2 regions of the Azospira sp. I09 genome follow, and region 1 is predicted to be linked to the other one. Evidence: riboswitches for the same ligand, from Rfam matches in the RefSeq annotation. Region 1 holds a riboswitch; the other holds the start of a gene.

Region 1 (7,386 bases):
TCGGCACCCGCTCCAGCCAGCCCAGGGGCGTCATCATGGACATCAGCAGGTGCAGTTCGGCGTGCTCGGGCACCCGGGACTGGATGAAGATGGTGGCCTGATTGGGGTCCACGCCGGCGGCCAGCCAGTCGATCACCATGTCCCAGGCGGCCTTTTCGATGATGTCCGGCTGGTCGTAGCTGGTGGTCAGGGCATGCCAGTCGGCCACGAAGAACAGGCAGGGGTAGTCGTTCTGGAGCTTGACCCAGTTCTTCAGGACCCCGTGGTAGTGGCCAAGGTGCAGGCTGCCCGTGGGGCGCATGCCGGAAAGGACTCGTTCCGCGTACATGGTGATGTTTGTCTCAGGCTTGGAAATTGAAAATCAGGGCCAACAGGTAACGCATGATACCCATCAGCGGATAAAGGATGCTGGCCAGCACGCCGGAAAAGAGCAGCAGGATCAGGATCGGGAAGCCCCAGGGCTCCACCCGGGAAAAGGCGACGGCCTGGCGGTAGGGCAAAAGGCTGACGGCGATGCGGCCGCCATCCAGAGGCGGAATGGGCAGCAGGTTGAGCAGCATCAGGCCGATATTCACGTCCATGCCCAGGTCGGCCATGCGCTCCAGGGGCAGGGTATAGGCATTCACCGGCAGCAGCTGAGCCAGCTTGAGCATGCAACCCCAGCCGATGGCCATGGCCAGGTTGGCCAGGGGGCCGGCGGCGGCCACCCACAGCATGTCCTGCTTGGGACGGAGCAGGCGGCCGAAATCCACGGGCACCGGCTTGGCATAGCCGAACAGCAGGCTGCCGCCGGAAAAGAGCAGGATCAGCACCGGAATCAGGATGGTGCCTACCGGATCGATGTGGCGCAGGGGATTGAGGCTGATGCGCCCCGCCGCGTAGGCCGTCAGGTCGCCGAAGTGGCGCGCCACATAGCCATGGGCGGCCTCGTGCAGGGTGATGGCGAAGATCACCGGCAGGGCTGCAATGGCAAGGGTCTGGATCAGTTGGTCCATGGCGCGTCAGCGTAATAAAGGGGGGATTCTACCAAAGGGACCGACCCGGCTCCGGTCGGCCGTGCCGGTCAGAGACCGAAGGGGGCCAGCGCTCCGCGGCCGGCCCGCACCAGTTCCGGTGCCCCGCTGGTGAGGTCGATGACGGTGGTGGGCTCGGTGCCGCAATGGCCGCCATCCAGGATCAGCTCCAGCTGGTCGTCGAGACGGTCCTGGATCTCCCAGCCTTCGGTGAGAGGCGCTTCATCCCCGGGCAGCTGCAGGGTGGCGGTAAGCAGGGGCTCGCCGAACTCCTCCAGCAGGGCCAGGGCGCCCAGATGGTCGGGCACCCGCAGACCGATGGTCTTGCGCTTGGGGTGCATCACCCGTCGCGGCAGTTCCTTGGTGCCTTCCAGGATGAACACGTAACTGCCCGGCGTGACCGTTTTGAGCAGGCGGTACTGGGCATTGTCCACCCGGGCAAAGTGGGCGATCTGGGACAGGTCGCGGCACATCAGGGTCATGTGGTGCCGGTCATCGACGCCGCGGATGGCCCGCAGCCGATCCAGGGCCTCCTTGTCGCCCAAATGGCAGGCCAGGGAATAGCAGGAGTCAGTGGGAAAGGCGATCAGCCCCCCCTCCCGCAGGACCTGGGCGGCCTTGGCCAGCATGCGGGGCTGGGGATTGTCGGGATGGAGGGAAAGATATTCGGCCATGGCGTGAATGATCAGACGAAACGGGAGCAGATGGGCGTGAGGCCGTCCGGCAGGGGCGAGAGGCGCCCCACGTCGGTATAGCTCTCCTCCGGCCCGTGGAAGTCGGAACCGCGGGAGGCGAGAAAGCCGTAATGGCGGGCCAGGCGGGCGAAATGATGGATCTGGTCGGGGCTGTGGCTGCCGGTCACCACCTCGATGCCCTCCCCGCCCGCATCCTTGAACTGGCCCAGAAAACGGCGCAAGGCCGCATTGGAAATCTTGTAGCGCCCCGGATGGGCCACCACGGCCGTACCACCTGCAGTGCGAATCCAGCTGACAGCGTCCTCCAGGGAAGCCCAGCGATGCTCCACGTAGCCGGGCTTGCCCGGGGTGAGGTAGTTGTCGAAGACGTTGTGCACGTCCTTGCATAGGCCGATCTGCACCAGATAGCGGGCGAAATGGGCGCGGGAAATCAGGTTGGGGTTTTCCGCATAGGCCATGGCGCCCTCGAAGGCGCCGCGGATGGCAATGGCGTCCAGGGCCTCGGCCATGCGTCTGGCCCGTTCCACCCGGCCGCTGCGGATGCCGGCCAGCCCTTCGTTCAGAACCGGATTGGCGGCATCGAAGCCCAGGCCCACCACGTGGATGGAGAGGCCTTCCCATTCGATGGAAACTTCCACGCCATTGACCAGGCCCATGCCCATTTCCTCCGCCGCAGCCCGGGCGGCGGGCAGGCCGGCCAGATCGTCATGGTCGGTCAGGGCCAGCAATTGCACCCCGTTGCCAGCGGCGCGGCGCGCCACTTCGGCCGCCGGCAGCAGGCCGTCGGAAGCGGTGGAGTGGCAGTGGAAATCCCAGTTCAGATCAGACATCGGCAGGTCGCGACCAAGGCGCCCCAAGACAGCAGGAAAGCGCGGAATCATAGCACAGGGGCCGCGCCGCCCCTTGGCCTCAGGCCGTGATGAAGGACTCCAGCAGCGCTGCCACCGCCTCGGGCGCATCGTGATGCAGCATGTGGCCGGCATCGGCCACCACGGCTTCCCGGGCCGAGGCAAAACAGCCCAGGCGTTCCCGATAGTCGCCCTCGTCTATATGAAAGCGTTTGAGGAAAGAGGTTTCCGCTCCCCGCACCCACAGGGTGGGCGCCTGGACCCGGCGCCAGCAGGCCCTGGCTTCCTCAAGCCGGTAGAGCAGCGGACTGGCGGCCTTGTGCCAGGGATCGCCGGCCCACTTCACACTCCCGTCATCGTCGATACGCCCCAGATGGGTGGCCAGGAACTCGGCCCGAGCCGGTGTCAGGCGCGGGTTGTCCCGGCGCAGGCGGGATGCCAGGGCGGTCCGGTCGGAGTAGGCATGGAGTGAGGGCGGCGCAGCCAGTTGATCCAACCAGGCCGACAAGCGTTCCGGCGCCTGGGCCGGGACCATGTCATTGATGCCGAAGCCTTCCAGGGAGACCAGGTGACTGATCCGCTGGGGCCGCAATCCGGCGTACAGGCAGGCCACGTTGCCGCCCATGCTGTGCCCCACCAGCGGCACGGCCTGCCGGGGGAACAGGCTGTCCAGCAGGGCATCCAGATCACCCAGGTAATCGGCGAACCAGTAGGGCCCCCGATTTTCCTGGCTGTCGCCGAAGCCCCTCCAGTCCGGTGCCAGCACGGACCACTCCCGACTCAGGGCATCCACCACGAACTGGAAGGAGGCGGCAACGTCCATCCAGCCGTGCAGCAACACCAGGGGCGGCGCCTCGGCAGGCCCCCAGCGGCGCAGGGCCTGGCGACGGCCGCGCAGGGAGAAATATTCGACTCGGCTCGGTTTCATGGCAGGCAAATGAAAAGGGCCGGCACAGGCCGGCCCCGGGTGTGGTGGCGCAGGACTCAGTCGTCGTGCATCTGGGACTGCAGGTAATTGGGCAGGGTCACCTTGGCGATCAGCTCCAGCTGGGTTTCCAGCCAGTCCACATGCTCTTCCTCGCTTTCCAGGATGTCTTCCAGCAGATCCCGGGTGACATAGTCGGCCACGCCTTCACAGTAGGCAATGGCTTCGCGCAGCAGGGGAATGGCGGCCAGTTCCAGCTTCAGGTCGCACTCCAGCATTTCCTTGGTGTTCTCGCCGATGAACAGCTTGTTCAGCTGCTGCAGATTGGGCAGGCCTTCGAGGAAGAGAATGCGCTCGATCACCTTGTCGGCATGCTTCATCTCGTCGATGGACTCGTGGTACTCGTGTTCGTTGAGCTTCTTCAGGCCCCAGTTCTTGTACATGCGGGCATGCAGGAAGTACTGGTTGATGGCGGTCAGCTCGTTGGCCAGAATCTTGTTGAGGTACTGAATGACTTTTTTATCGCCCTTCATGGCTGGCTCCTGATTCGTTGGGGAATGGATGCCGGTAGATTAGCACAAGGCACAAAAAAGAAGCCCCCGCGCCGATGTGACGCGAGGGCAAGGGGAAAAAGCGGAACGGACTGCCCGACCGAACCGCAACCCGAGGTTCAACAATGCTTGGCGTTAGCGCATTTGCCGCAGCCCCGGCACTGGCCCAGTTCGTCGCGCAACTGCTGGCGCACTTCCCGGGCGCATTTGCCGCAGCAGGTGCCCACCCCCAGCTCGTCGCGCAGGTCGGCAAGCGTGGAGGCGCCCATGGCTACGGACGCAGAGATCTGGCGATCAGTAACGGCGTGGCAGACACAGACATACATGGCGGGTGCTCCTGAACAAATGGATGGCTAACAAACTAATGAGAATTATTATCACGAACCCATCCAAATGCAAGTGCTTCTCAACAAATATTTATCAACCTACGTGGCAAGCCAACTCCCGCCCCTCCCGGAGGCCCTTGCCAGACACCCGGGCGACGGCCTGAAATCGAGCATTGGCGCGGTCTGGCAAAACGCCGCTGGCAGCGCCGCCCAGGCTTGTTGTCATGCCCCCTGCCTTTGGGTATAGTCCGCCGCGCAAACGGGAGAGCGCGGCCCGGCTTCCACGGGCTGCCGCCGAAGGCGCAATCCACCATTCGCTAGCCCCGAAATCGCTCAGGCAAAAAGGACCGTTTGCGGCAGAACATCTCTGGAGAGCGGCCCCCGGTCCGGGCGGCCCACCGAAGGGGGCAACGGCCGCTGTTTCTCCATCCTTGGGTGGAACGAACGGGGGCCGCAACACTCTCAGGTTGCAGGACAGAGGGGGCGAGCCGGAAACCAGAACTGTCTGGCATTTTCCGGCTCGCCCCTTTTTCGTTTTCAGAATCGGCTTTCACAGCCCCGCCCAAGGAACTGAAATGACGAAGCAAACCGTCCTCAACAAGGCTCACCGTGCCCTCAATGCCCGCATGGTGGATTTCGGCGGCTGGGACATGCCGGTGAACTACGGCTCCCAGATCGAGGAGCACCATGCCGTGCGCAACGACTGCGGCATGTTCGACGTCTCCCACATGTGCGCCGTGGATGTCACCGGCGCCGATGCCAAGACCTTCCTCCTGCGCCTCATCGCCAACAACGTGGACAAGCTGAAAGTCCCGGGCAAGGCCCTCTACAGCGCCATGCTCAACGAGACTGGCGGCGTGGTGGACGATCTCATCGTCTATTACCTCACCGACACCCACTACCGGGTGGTCATCAACGCCGGCACCGCCGACAAGGACCTGGCCTGGATGGATCAGCTCCTGGGTCAGTGGCAGCTGGACGTCTCCGTCATTCCCCTGCGCGAAGGTCCCAAGGCCGTGGCCATGATCGCCGTGCAAGGTCCCCAGGCCAAGGCCAAGGTATGGCAGGTGCTGCCCGAGGTGAAGGCCGCCACGGAAAACCTGGCCCCCTTCTTCGGTACTCAGATCGGCCAGTTCTTCATTGCCACCACCGGCTACACCGGCGAGGACGGCTTCGAGATCGCCCTCCCCGCTGCCAAGGCCGAGGACTTCTGGAATGCCCTGATCGCCGCCGGCGTGCGCCCCTGCGGCCTGGGCGCCCGGGACACCCTGCGCCTGGAGGCCGGCATGAACCTCTACGGCCAGGATATGGATGAAACCGTCTCCCCCCTGGACGCCGGCCTGGCCTGGACCGTGGACCTCAAGTCCGAGCGGGACTTCGTCGGCAAGGCCGCCCTCCTCGCCAACGGCCAGAAGGCCCAGTTCCTCGGCCTCAAGCTGCTGGACAAGGGCGTGCTGCGGGCCCACCAGAAGGTAGTCACCGCCCAGGGCGAGGGTGAAATCACCAGCGGCACCTTCTCCCCCACCCTGGAACAATCCATCGCCCTGGCCCGCCTGCCCCTGGGCGTCTCCCTCGGCGACACCGTGCAGGTGGACATCCGCGGCAAGCTGCTCAACGCCCAGGTAGTCAAACCCGTTTTCGCCCGTCACGGCAAGGCCGTGGCCTGATTCATCCCGATTTCAGCAATCAGAATTCACATTCAACTTAAGGAGAGTTCCATGTCCAACGTTCCCGCCGATCTGAAGTACACCAAGAGCCACGAATGGGTCCGCCTCGAAGGCGACGGCAGCGTCACCGTGGGCATCACCGACCACGCCCAGGAGGCCCTGGGTGACCTGGTCTTCATCGAGCTGCCGGAAGTGGGCAAGACCCTGGCCGCCGGCCAGGAAGCCGCCGTGGTGGAATCCGTGAAGGCCGCCGCCGACGTGTACGCGCCCATCGCCGGCAGCGTCACCGCCGTCAACGAGGCCGTGGTGGATGCCCCCGAGACCCTCAACCAGGACGCCTACGCTGCCTGGCTGTTCAAGCTGCAGCCGGCCAACGCCGGCGACCTGGGCGCCCTGCTCGACGCCGCCGCCTACGGCGCCGTGGCCGACAGCGAATAAGCCAACAGACAAGGGAAGGGCAAAGCCCCTTCCCTTTTTTCTTTCCGCCTCCCGAGATTGCCCATGTCCGATACCCTGCCCCAGTCCCTTTCCGCCCTGGAACAGAAGGACGAGTTCATCGCCCGCCACATCGGCCCCTGCGCCAGCGAAATGAGCCAGATGCTGGCCGCCATCGGCGCCGCCAGCCTGGATCAGCTGGTGGACCAGACCGTGCCCGCCGCCATCCGCTTCCCCGCCGACCTGCCCCTGCCCGCCCCCCGGCGCGAGCATGAGGCCCTGGCCGACCTGAAGGCCCTGGCCGGCCGCAATGTGGTGAAGAAGTCCCTCATCGGACAGGGCTATCACGAGACCCTGACGCCCAAGGTGATCCTGCGCAACGTGCTGGAAAACCCGGGCTGGTACACCGCCTACACCCCCTACCAGGCCGAGATCGCCCAGGGCCGCCTGGAAGCCCTGCTCAACTACCAGCAGGTGATCATCGACCTCACCGGCCTGGAACTGGCCAACGCCTCCCTGCTGGACGAGGCCACCGCCGCCGCCGAGGCCATGACCATGGCCCGCCGCGTCTCCAAGTCCGGCTCCAACCGCTTCTTCGTGGACGCAGCCTGTTTCCCCCAGACCATCGACGTGGTCAAGACCCGGGCCGCCTACTTCGGCTTCGAGCTGATCTTCGGGCCGGTGGAAGAAGCCGCCACGGTGGACGTCTTCGGCGCCCTGCTGCAGTACCCCAACGACAAGGGCGAAGTCACCGACCTCACCGCCACCATTGCCGCCCTCAAGGCCAAGGGCGCCGTCACCGCCGTGGCCTGCGACCTCATGGCCCTGGTGCTGCTGAAATCCCCCGGCGCCATGGGGGCCGACATGGCCCTGGGTTCTTCCCAGCGCTTCGGCATTCCCATGGGCTTCGGCGGCCCCCACGCCGC
Region 2 (7,386 bases), 1.1 Mb from region 1:
ACGCGCTGGCCGTCCACGGTCACGTGCTTTTCATCCAGGTGCCAGCCCCGGGGACGGATCTGCAGGGTGGCGATCTGGTCGTTGAGCTTGTATTCCTTGCCGGCTTCGTTCTTGAAGGAAAGCTGGCGGCGGATGGCCTGGTAGAGGTTGACCTGACCCTGGATCTGGTTGTCCCAGTTGGGGGAATTGGAATCCTCGAAGTCGGTCATGTAGGAATCAGCGCCGGAGTTGAAGGCGTTGATGATCATCTTGGCTTCGACCGGGCCGGTGATTTCGGTGCGGCGACGCTCCAGGGCGGCGGGCAAAGGGGCGACCTTCCAGTCACCTTCGCGAATGTGCTTGGTCTCGGGCAGGAAGTCGGGCATCTCGCCGGCATCGATGCGGGCCTGGCGCTCGACGCGGGCCTTCAGCAGTTCCTGGCGGCGGCCTTCGAAGGCGCGGTGCAGCTTGGCGACGAACTCCAGGGCCTCCAGGGTGAGGATGCTTTCGTACTGGGGCTGGATGGGAGCGGTGATTTGCATACCGGCGGGCAGGTTCAGGCTCATGGTCTCTCCTAGTTTGAATCGTTGAAAATGCGTAATCGGGAAAAGGGAAATTTCAGAAATAGGTTTTGACGAAGTAGATGATCGTCAGCACGGTGCCCACGGCCACCACCAGGCGGCGCAGCCACAGGGCCGGCAGGCGCCGGGCCAGGGCGGCGCCGGCGTAGCCGCCGGCCATGGCGGTCACCAGCATCAGCAGCGTGTGGGGCCAGCTGATGGCGCCAGCGATGATGAAGGTGAGGCCCGACACCGTGTAGTTGATTGCCGACAGCCAGTTCTTGATGGCGTTGAGCTCCTGCATGTCCTCCAGGCCCTGGATCGACAGGGCCGCGAGCATGAGGATGCCCTGGCCGGCACCGAAAAAGCCGCCGTAGATCGATACGGCGAGCTGAAAGAGGGTTCCGCCGACGCTCCTGCGCCCGGCATCGGGATCGGCCTGGAGGCCCAGGCGGGTCTTGCTCCAGGCCACCAGCTTCGCGACCTGGCCGGAAAAGGCGAAAAGGGCCGTGGCGGTGAGCAGCAGCCAGGGGATGAGCTTGGCGAAGGCGGCGTTGGAGGTGGCCAGCAGCAACAGGCCGCCGGCGAGGCCGCCGATCAGGGCCACCACCGTGAGCAGGATGACCCAGGACTTGTGCCGCAGCAGTTCCCGCCGGTAGGCCCAGGCGGAAGACAGGCTGGCGGGCCACAGGGCCACGGTGTTGCTGGCGTTGGCGGTGACCGGGGGCACCCCGGCGGCGAGCAGGGCGGGGAAGGAGAAGAAGGTGCCGCCGCCGGCCATGGCGTTCATGCCGCCGGCGAGAAAGGCGCCGCCGCCCACCAGGGCAATGGTGAGGAGTTCCATCACTGGCTCTCCCGCACGAAGGCCACCACGTCGGAGAGACGATGGCCGCTGGCCGTGGGGCTGACGTTGAGCTGCTCCGGCGGCTGGCCGGTACGGTTGATCCAGAAGGTGGTGTAGCCGAACCAGGTGGCGGCGCAGGCATCCCAGCTGTTGGCCGAGACGAAGAGGATTTCCCGGGCCGGCAGGTCGAAGGCGTCGGGTCCCAGCTGGTACACCTCCGGGTCCGTCTTGAATTTCTGCACCATCTCGACGGACAGGATGTGGTCGAAGATGCCGCCCATGCCGCTGCTCTTGACGGCGATGTCGAGCATGGCCCGGGTGCCGTTGGAGAGGATGGCCAGGGGCAGGCCCAGGGTCTTCAGTTCCTTGAGGGCCGGCAGGTTTTCCGGGAAGGCGGAGAGGCAGGCGTACTGGCTCATCAGCCGGCCCCGTTCCGTTTCGCCCATGGCCACGCCGATGGCGGCGCCGGCATAGATGAGGGCGTCCTGGGTGACTTCCCAGAAGGGCTTGTAGCGGCCGCTCATGCTGCGGATGCGGCTGTATTCGATCTGCTTGTCGCGCCACAGGGCGGCGAGCGCCACCCCCTTGCCCGGGAAAAGCTGCTCGGCCAGGGCGCCGACGGAATAAACGTCGAACAGCGTTCCGTAGGCGTCGAAGGCGATGGCTTTGATCGGGCAGGGGGCGGTCATTTTTTCTCTGTCGGACTTGGGGTTTGCGGGTCGATCCGGAGATTATGGATCAGCCTACGCATCGCAGTTTATTGTTGCTCGAGGTAAAAGATAAGCTAGGATTGCAGCGAATGATCTTTTACTTTAAGTATGTAATGCCATGGATGCCTTCAAGCAGATCAATGCCTTCGTGAACGTGGCCGCCAAGGGCAGCCTCTCCGCCGCCGCGGCCCAGGAAGGGGTGACCCCGGCCATCATCGGCCGCCGCCTGGACGCCCTGGAGGCCCGCCTGGGGGTGAAGCTGATGGTGCGCACCACGCGCAAGCTGTCCCTCACCTTCGAGGGCAGCGCTTTCCTGGAGGACTGCCAGCGCATCCTCAACGACCTGGCCAATGCCGAAGCCTCGGTCAGCCTGGGCGGGGTCAAGGCCAGCGGCCACCTCAAGGTCTCGGCCCCGGCCGGTTTCGGGCGCAAGCACGTGGCGCCCCTGGTAGCCGACTTCCTTTCCGGCAATCCGGAAGTGACGGTGAACCTGGACCTGACGGACCGCCTGGTGGATCTGGTGAACGAGGCCATCGACCTCTCGGTGCGCATCGGCGAACTGAGCGATTCCAGCCTGGTGAGCCTGAAGCTGGGGGACATGCGGCGGGTGGTGGTGGCCAGCCCCGCCTACCTGGCGCGGCGCGGCACGCCCCGGGCCCTGGAGGACCTGGCCGGGCACAACTGCCTGTCCCTCGGTCAGCAGCGGGGCTGGACCTTCCGCCATCCGGAAAAGGCAGGGGAGAGCCTGGTGCTGAAGGTGGCGGGCACCCTGGAGTGCAACGACGGCGCCGTGCTGCACGAATGGGCTCTGGCCGGCTACGGCCTGGCCTGGCGTTCGGTGTGGGAGGTGGGGGAGGATCTGGCGGCGGGCCGGCTGGTGTCCCTGCTGGACGAATGGGCGGCGCCGCCGGTGGGCATCTACGCCGTCTTTCCCCAGCGCCGCCATCTGCCGTTGCGGGTGCGGCTGTTCATCGACTTCCTCAAGAACACCTACGGCAACCCGGGCTACTGGCAGACGCCGGCTTGAGGCGTCGGCGCCTGCCCGGTAGTCCGGGGCAGGCGGGGCCTACAGGGCGGTGGCGATCTTTTCCAGGGATTCCAGGTCCCGCTCGAAATCGCAGATTTCCACCCCCAGGGCGTCCCGTACCGAGACCATGCCCAGGGGGCGCCCCGCCTGCACCACCGGCATGTGGCGGTAGCCGCCGATGTGCATCAGGTGCAGGGCGTAGGAGAGGGGCTTTTCCGGTGGCACGGCGCGGGGATTGGCGGTCATCACCTCGGACAGCAGGGTGTGCTCCGGGTCCAGCCCCGGGGCCAGGACCCGGTTGAGGGCGTCCCGCTCGGTGAAGATGCCGGTGAGAAAGCCGTGTTCCACCACCAGCAGGGCGCCGACCCTGGCGGCGGCCATGCGCTGGCAGGCCTCCCGCACGGTAAGGTCGGCGGTCGCGGTGACCGGGGTCTGCTGGCTGATGATGTGGGCAATGCTGCGGTGGGGCATGGTGGGTCTCCTCATCGTTGTTGTGGTGGGTCAAGCCCGGCGATGAGGGATGGACCCGGCGGCCCGGGGCCGGTTTCCGGCCATCAAAAGAATCGATCGGCGGGCCCCGGGGATTTCCCGGGGCCGGGCCGGCATCAGTCCCAGCGCTGGCGGTAGGAGAAGGTGGGCAGCTTCCAGCCGCGCCAGATGGCGCAGAGGCGCAGGGCCAGGCCCAGGCCGAAGCTGATCAGGGTGTTGGCCTCCGTGCCCAGGCCCAGGTCCCGCAGCACCAGGTAGAGGCTGCACACGGCCAGGGAGACGCTGGCGTACAGCTCCTGGCGGAACACCACCGGCACCTGGTTGCACAGCACGTCCCGCAGGATGCCGCCGAAGATGCCGGTGATCATGCCGGCCATGATCACCACCACCGGGGCGTAGCCCATGCCCAGGGCCACTTCGCAGCCGATCAGGGAAAAGGCGATGAGGCCCAGGGCGTCCAGCACCAGGAAGACGGTCTTCAGGTGGTGCATGAAGCGGGCGAAGAGAGTGGTCACCAGGCCGGCGGAAATGACCAGGTAGATGTAGGGCGGATGCTGGGTCCAGCCGATGGGGAAGTGGCCCAGCACCATGTCGCGGATGGTGCCGCCGCCCAGGGCGGTGACGAAGGCGATGAAGGCGACGCCGAAGATGTCCATGTTGCGCCGGCCGGCGGCCAGGGCGCCGGACATGGCCTCGGCGGTGATGGCGATGAGGTAGATGGTGATCAGCACGGAACACCTCCCCGCAGAGGCAGGCAGGATGCGACAAAGCAAAGGGAATAGGCCGGCAGGTGCGCCGGTATTGGGGCGTGGCAGGGCATGACGGAAGCGCCTTTACAGATAAGGTCCGGCGGCAGGCCATGCTGAAGACCCTTGCCGGATGCGCCTCTCCCCCTGTCCTTGTACCTGAGAGTTTCGGCCTGCGCCCCACGGCGCCGGCTTAGCCCCTTCGGTGGGCCGCGCCGCGTTGCGGCCGGCCGCTCTCCAGACGGCAAATACGAAACCCGCAGTTCCTGGTGCCTGAGCGATTATGGGAGCTTGCGCCTTCGGCGGAGGCCCGGCGCCAGTTGCGGCAAGGGCCCCTCTCTCCTGCGGGAGGGCGGATTATCCGCGCCCGGGGCCGCCTTGGCAATGCCGGGCGGCAGGGCCTGCTATCCGTGATCCGGCGCCCGGTTCCCCACCTTTTCCCGCGCCACCCATTCCCCCGGGCGGCGGGATTGGCGCACAATGGCCGCCTTCCCCGCCCACTTCGCGGCCGCTGCGGCGGCCTTTGCCGCCATGTCCCAGTCCCCCGTTTCCCTGTTGCGCTTTGCCGACCTGCAATGGCCCGACGACGCCGATGGGGCGCCGGCAGCGCCGGTGGTGCTGGTGCTCTGCGCCGCCTGGTGCGGCGTCTGCCGGGGCTTCGAGGCCGCCACGGCGGCCGCCGCGGCGGGCCATGAGGGCGCCTGGGCCTGGATCGACATCGAGGATGCGGCGGACGCCCTGCCCAGTCTCGATGTGGAAACCTTTCCCACCCTGGCGGTGATCCGGGGCGGCGAATTGCGCTTCTTCGGCCCCATCCTGCCGGACGGCGCCATCCTGGGCCGTTCCGTCGCCGCCGCCCTGGCCGGTGACGGCCGGCCGGCCCTGCCGCAAGGCTTTTCCGCCGACGAAGGCGAGGAAATCCTGGCTCTGGCCGGCGTCGTGGCGCGTCGCGCTAGCCGCTGACCTAGGCCGGGCGGGCCAGCCGCGGCCACTTCAGCAGGCCGTTGGCCAGGGCCGTGCCCAGCAGCACCAGGGAGCCGCCCAACAGCAGGTGGCCGCCCAGCTTTTCTCCCAGCAGCAACACCCCCCACAGCACGCCGAATACCGGAATGAGGAAGGTCACCGAGAGGGCGCCCAGGGGCCCCACTTCGTGCACCAGCCGGAAATAGAGCTGGTAGGCCCAGGCCGTGCACAACACCGCCAGGCCCAGCAGGGCGCCCCAGGCGGTGGGAGTGGCTGCCGCCGGCAGGCCCTGGGGCGCGGCCAGGGGCAGCACCAGCAGGGCGGCGCAGATCATGCTGCCCTGGGTGGTGGCCAGGGGCGTGATGCCCTGGCCGTGGTGTCGGCTGTACACGCTGGCGAAGGCGTAGGCGGAAGGGGCCAGGGCGGCGGCCAGCATGGGCAGCCAGGCGTCGGGACTGCCGCTGCTCTGCAGCCCGTCCCAGGCCAGCACGGCCACACCCCCCAGGCCCAGCAGCAGGCCGGCCACGGTCACGGCGCGGATGGGCTGGCGCAGCCACAGGGCGCCGATGATGACGGCGAAGAGGGGTGAGGTGGAATTGAGGATGGAGAGCAGGCCGGCCCCCAGGCTCTGGGCGGCATAGGCAAAGAGCAGGAAGGGCAGGGCCGAGTTGCACAGGCCGATGATCAGGTACTGGCGCCAGTGCCGGCGCCACTGCAGGGCCTCGCCGCTCCACCAGGCGAACAGGGTGAGGCTGGCGGCGGCCAGGATGACCCGCACTTCCACCGTCCACACGGTGCCGAAGGCGGGCACGGTGAGGCGCAGGAAGAGGAAGGAGGCGCCCCAGATGGCGGCGAGCAGGAGCAGTCGGGCGAGGCTGGCGGCGTTCATGGCCTGGGGGCGAAGGCGGAAGGAGCCGCCATTCTTGCCTGCAGGCCCGCTTCTGTCATGGGCCTTTTTGTGACGGCACATAAAAAAAGCCGACACCTTGTGGGTGTCGGCCTGTTCCCCAAGCAAGAGGATAAGGGATGATGCAATTCGGATTCCTGATGGCAGCAGACTGATCTGCTGCCGGGCATCCCGACCCTGGCCGGGATGCCCGCGGGTGCTGCTTAGTGGAACTGTTCTTCTTCGGTGGAACCGGTCAGGGCCTTGACGGAGGAGGAGCCGCCCTGGATCACGGTGGTCACGTCGTCGAAGTAGCCGGTGCCCACTTCCTGCTGGTGGGAAACGAAGGTGTAGCCGTCTTCGCGGGCGGCGAATTCGGGCTCCTGCACCATTTCCACGTAGTGCTTCATGCCTTCGCCGCCGGCGTAGGCCTTGGCGAACTTGAAGGTGTTGTACCAATTGACGTGGATGCCGGCCAGGGTGATGAACTGGTACTTGTAGCCCAGGGCGGACAGTTCTTCCTGGAAGGAAGCGATCTGGCTGTCGTTGAGGTTCTTCTTCCAGTTGAAGGACGGGGAGCAGTTGTAGGACAGCAGCTTGCCGGGGCAGGCAGCATGCACGGCCTGGGCGAATTCACGGGCGAAGCCGATGTCGGGCACGCCGGTTTCGCACCACACCAGATCGGCGTAGGGAGCGTAGGCAACGCCGCGGGAGATGGACTGTTCCAGACCGTTCTTGACGCGGAAGAAGCCTTCCTGGGTACGTTCGCCGGTGAGGAAGGGCTTGTCGTTGGCGTCGTAGTCGGATGTGATCAGGTTGGCAGCTTCGGCATCGGTACGGGCCAGGATCAGGGTCGGCACGCCCATGACGTCAGCGGCGAAACGGGCGGAGATCAGCTTTTCCACGGCTTCGCGGGTCGGCACCAGCACCTTGCCACCCATGTGGCCACACTTCTTGGCGGCAGCCAGCTGGTCTTCGAAGTGCACACCGGCGGCGCCGGCGGCGATCATGTTCTTCATCAGTTCGAAGGCGTTCAGCACGCCGCCGAAACCGGCTTCAGCGTCGGCCACGATGGGCAGGAAGTAGTCGATGAATTCCTTGTCGCCGGGGTTGATGCCGCGGGACCACTGGATTTCGTCAGCGCGCTTGAAGGTGTTGTTGATGCGGCGAACCATGGTGGGG

What was found. A riboswitch is a leader RNA that binds a small molecule or an ion and turns the genes downstream of it on or off. The one in region 1 is predicted to bind glycine.
Region 2: it holds a riboswitch for glycine, as region 1 does, so the genes downstream of both, AZSP09_RS08305 (trimeric intracellular cation channel family protein) here and gcvT (glycine cleavage system aminomethyltransferase GcvT) in region 1, are expected to answer to the same signal.

The regions. Positions count from the first base shown of each region.
Region 1 covers NZ_AP021844.1:643,180-650,565, reverse strand. The annotation lists gene AZSP09_RS02950 (tryptophan--tRNA ligase) at 1-328, opposite strand, end outside; gene AZSP09_RS02945 (site-2 protease family protein) at 342-995, opposite strand; gene AZSP09_RS02940 (L-threonylcarbamoyladenylate synthase) at 1,064-1,687, opposite strand; gene AZSP09_RS02935 (3',5'-nucleoside bisphosphate phosphatase) at 1,699-2,538, opposite strand; gene AZSP09_RS02930 (alpha/beta fold hydrolase) at 2,618-3,484, opposite strand; gene bfr (bacterioferritin) at 3,541-4,014, opposite strand; gene AZSP09_RS02920 ((2Fe-2S)-binding protein) at 4,152-4,358, opposite strand; glycine riboswitch at 4,609-4,718, shown strand; gene gcvT (glycine cleavage system aminomethyltransferase GcvT) at 4,934-6,025, shown strand; gene gcvH (glycine cleavage system protein GcvH) at 6,077-6,463, shown strand; gene gcvP (aminomethyl-transferring glycine dehydrogenase) at 6,527-7,386, shown strand, end outside.
Region 2 covers NZ_AP021844.1:1,791,137-1,798,522, reverse strand. The annotation lists gene aceB (malate synthase A) at 1-545, opposite strand, end outside; gene AZSP09_RS08325 (sulfite exporter TauE/SafE family protein) at 598-1,383, opposite strand; gene AZSP09_RS08320 (haloacid dehalogenase type II) at 1,383-2,072, opposite strand; gene AZSP09_RS08315 (LysR family transcriptional regulator) at 2,212-3,120, shown strand; gene AZSP09_RS08310 (CBS domain-containing protein) at 3,160-3,591, opposite strand; gene AZSP09_RS08305 (trimeric intracellular cation channel family protein) at 3,726-4,340, opposite strand; glycine riboswitch at 4,606-4,710, opposite strand; gene AZSP09_RS08300 (thioredoxin domain-containing protein) at 4,836-5,318, shown strand; gene AZSP09_RS08295 (DMT family transporter) at 5,320-6,207, opposite strand; gene aceA (isocitrate lyase) at 6,429-7,386, opposite strand, start outside.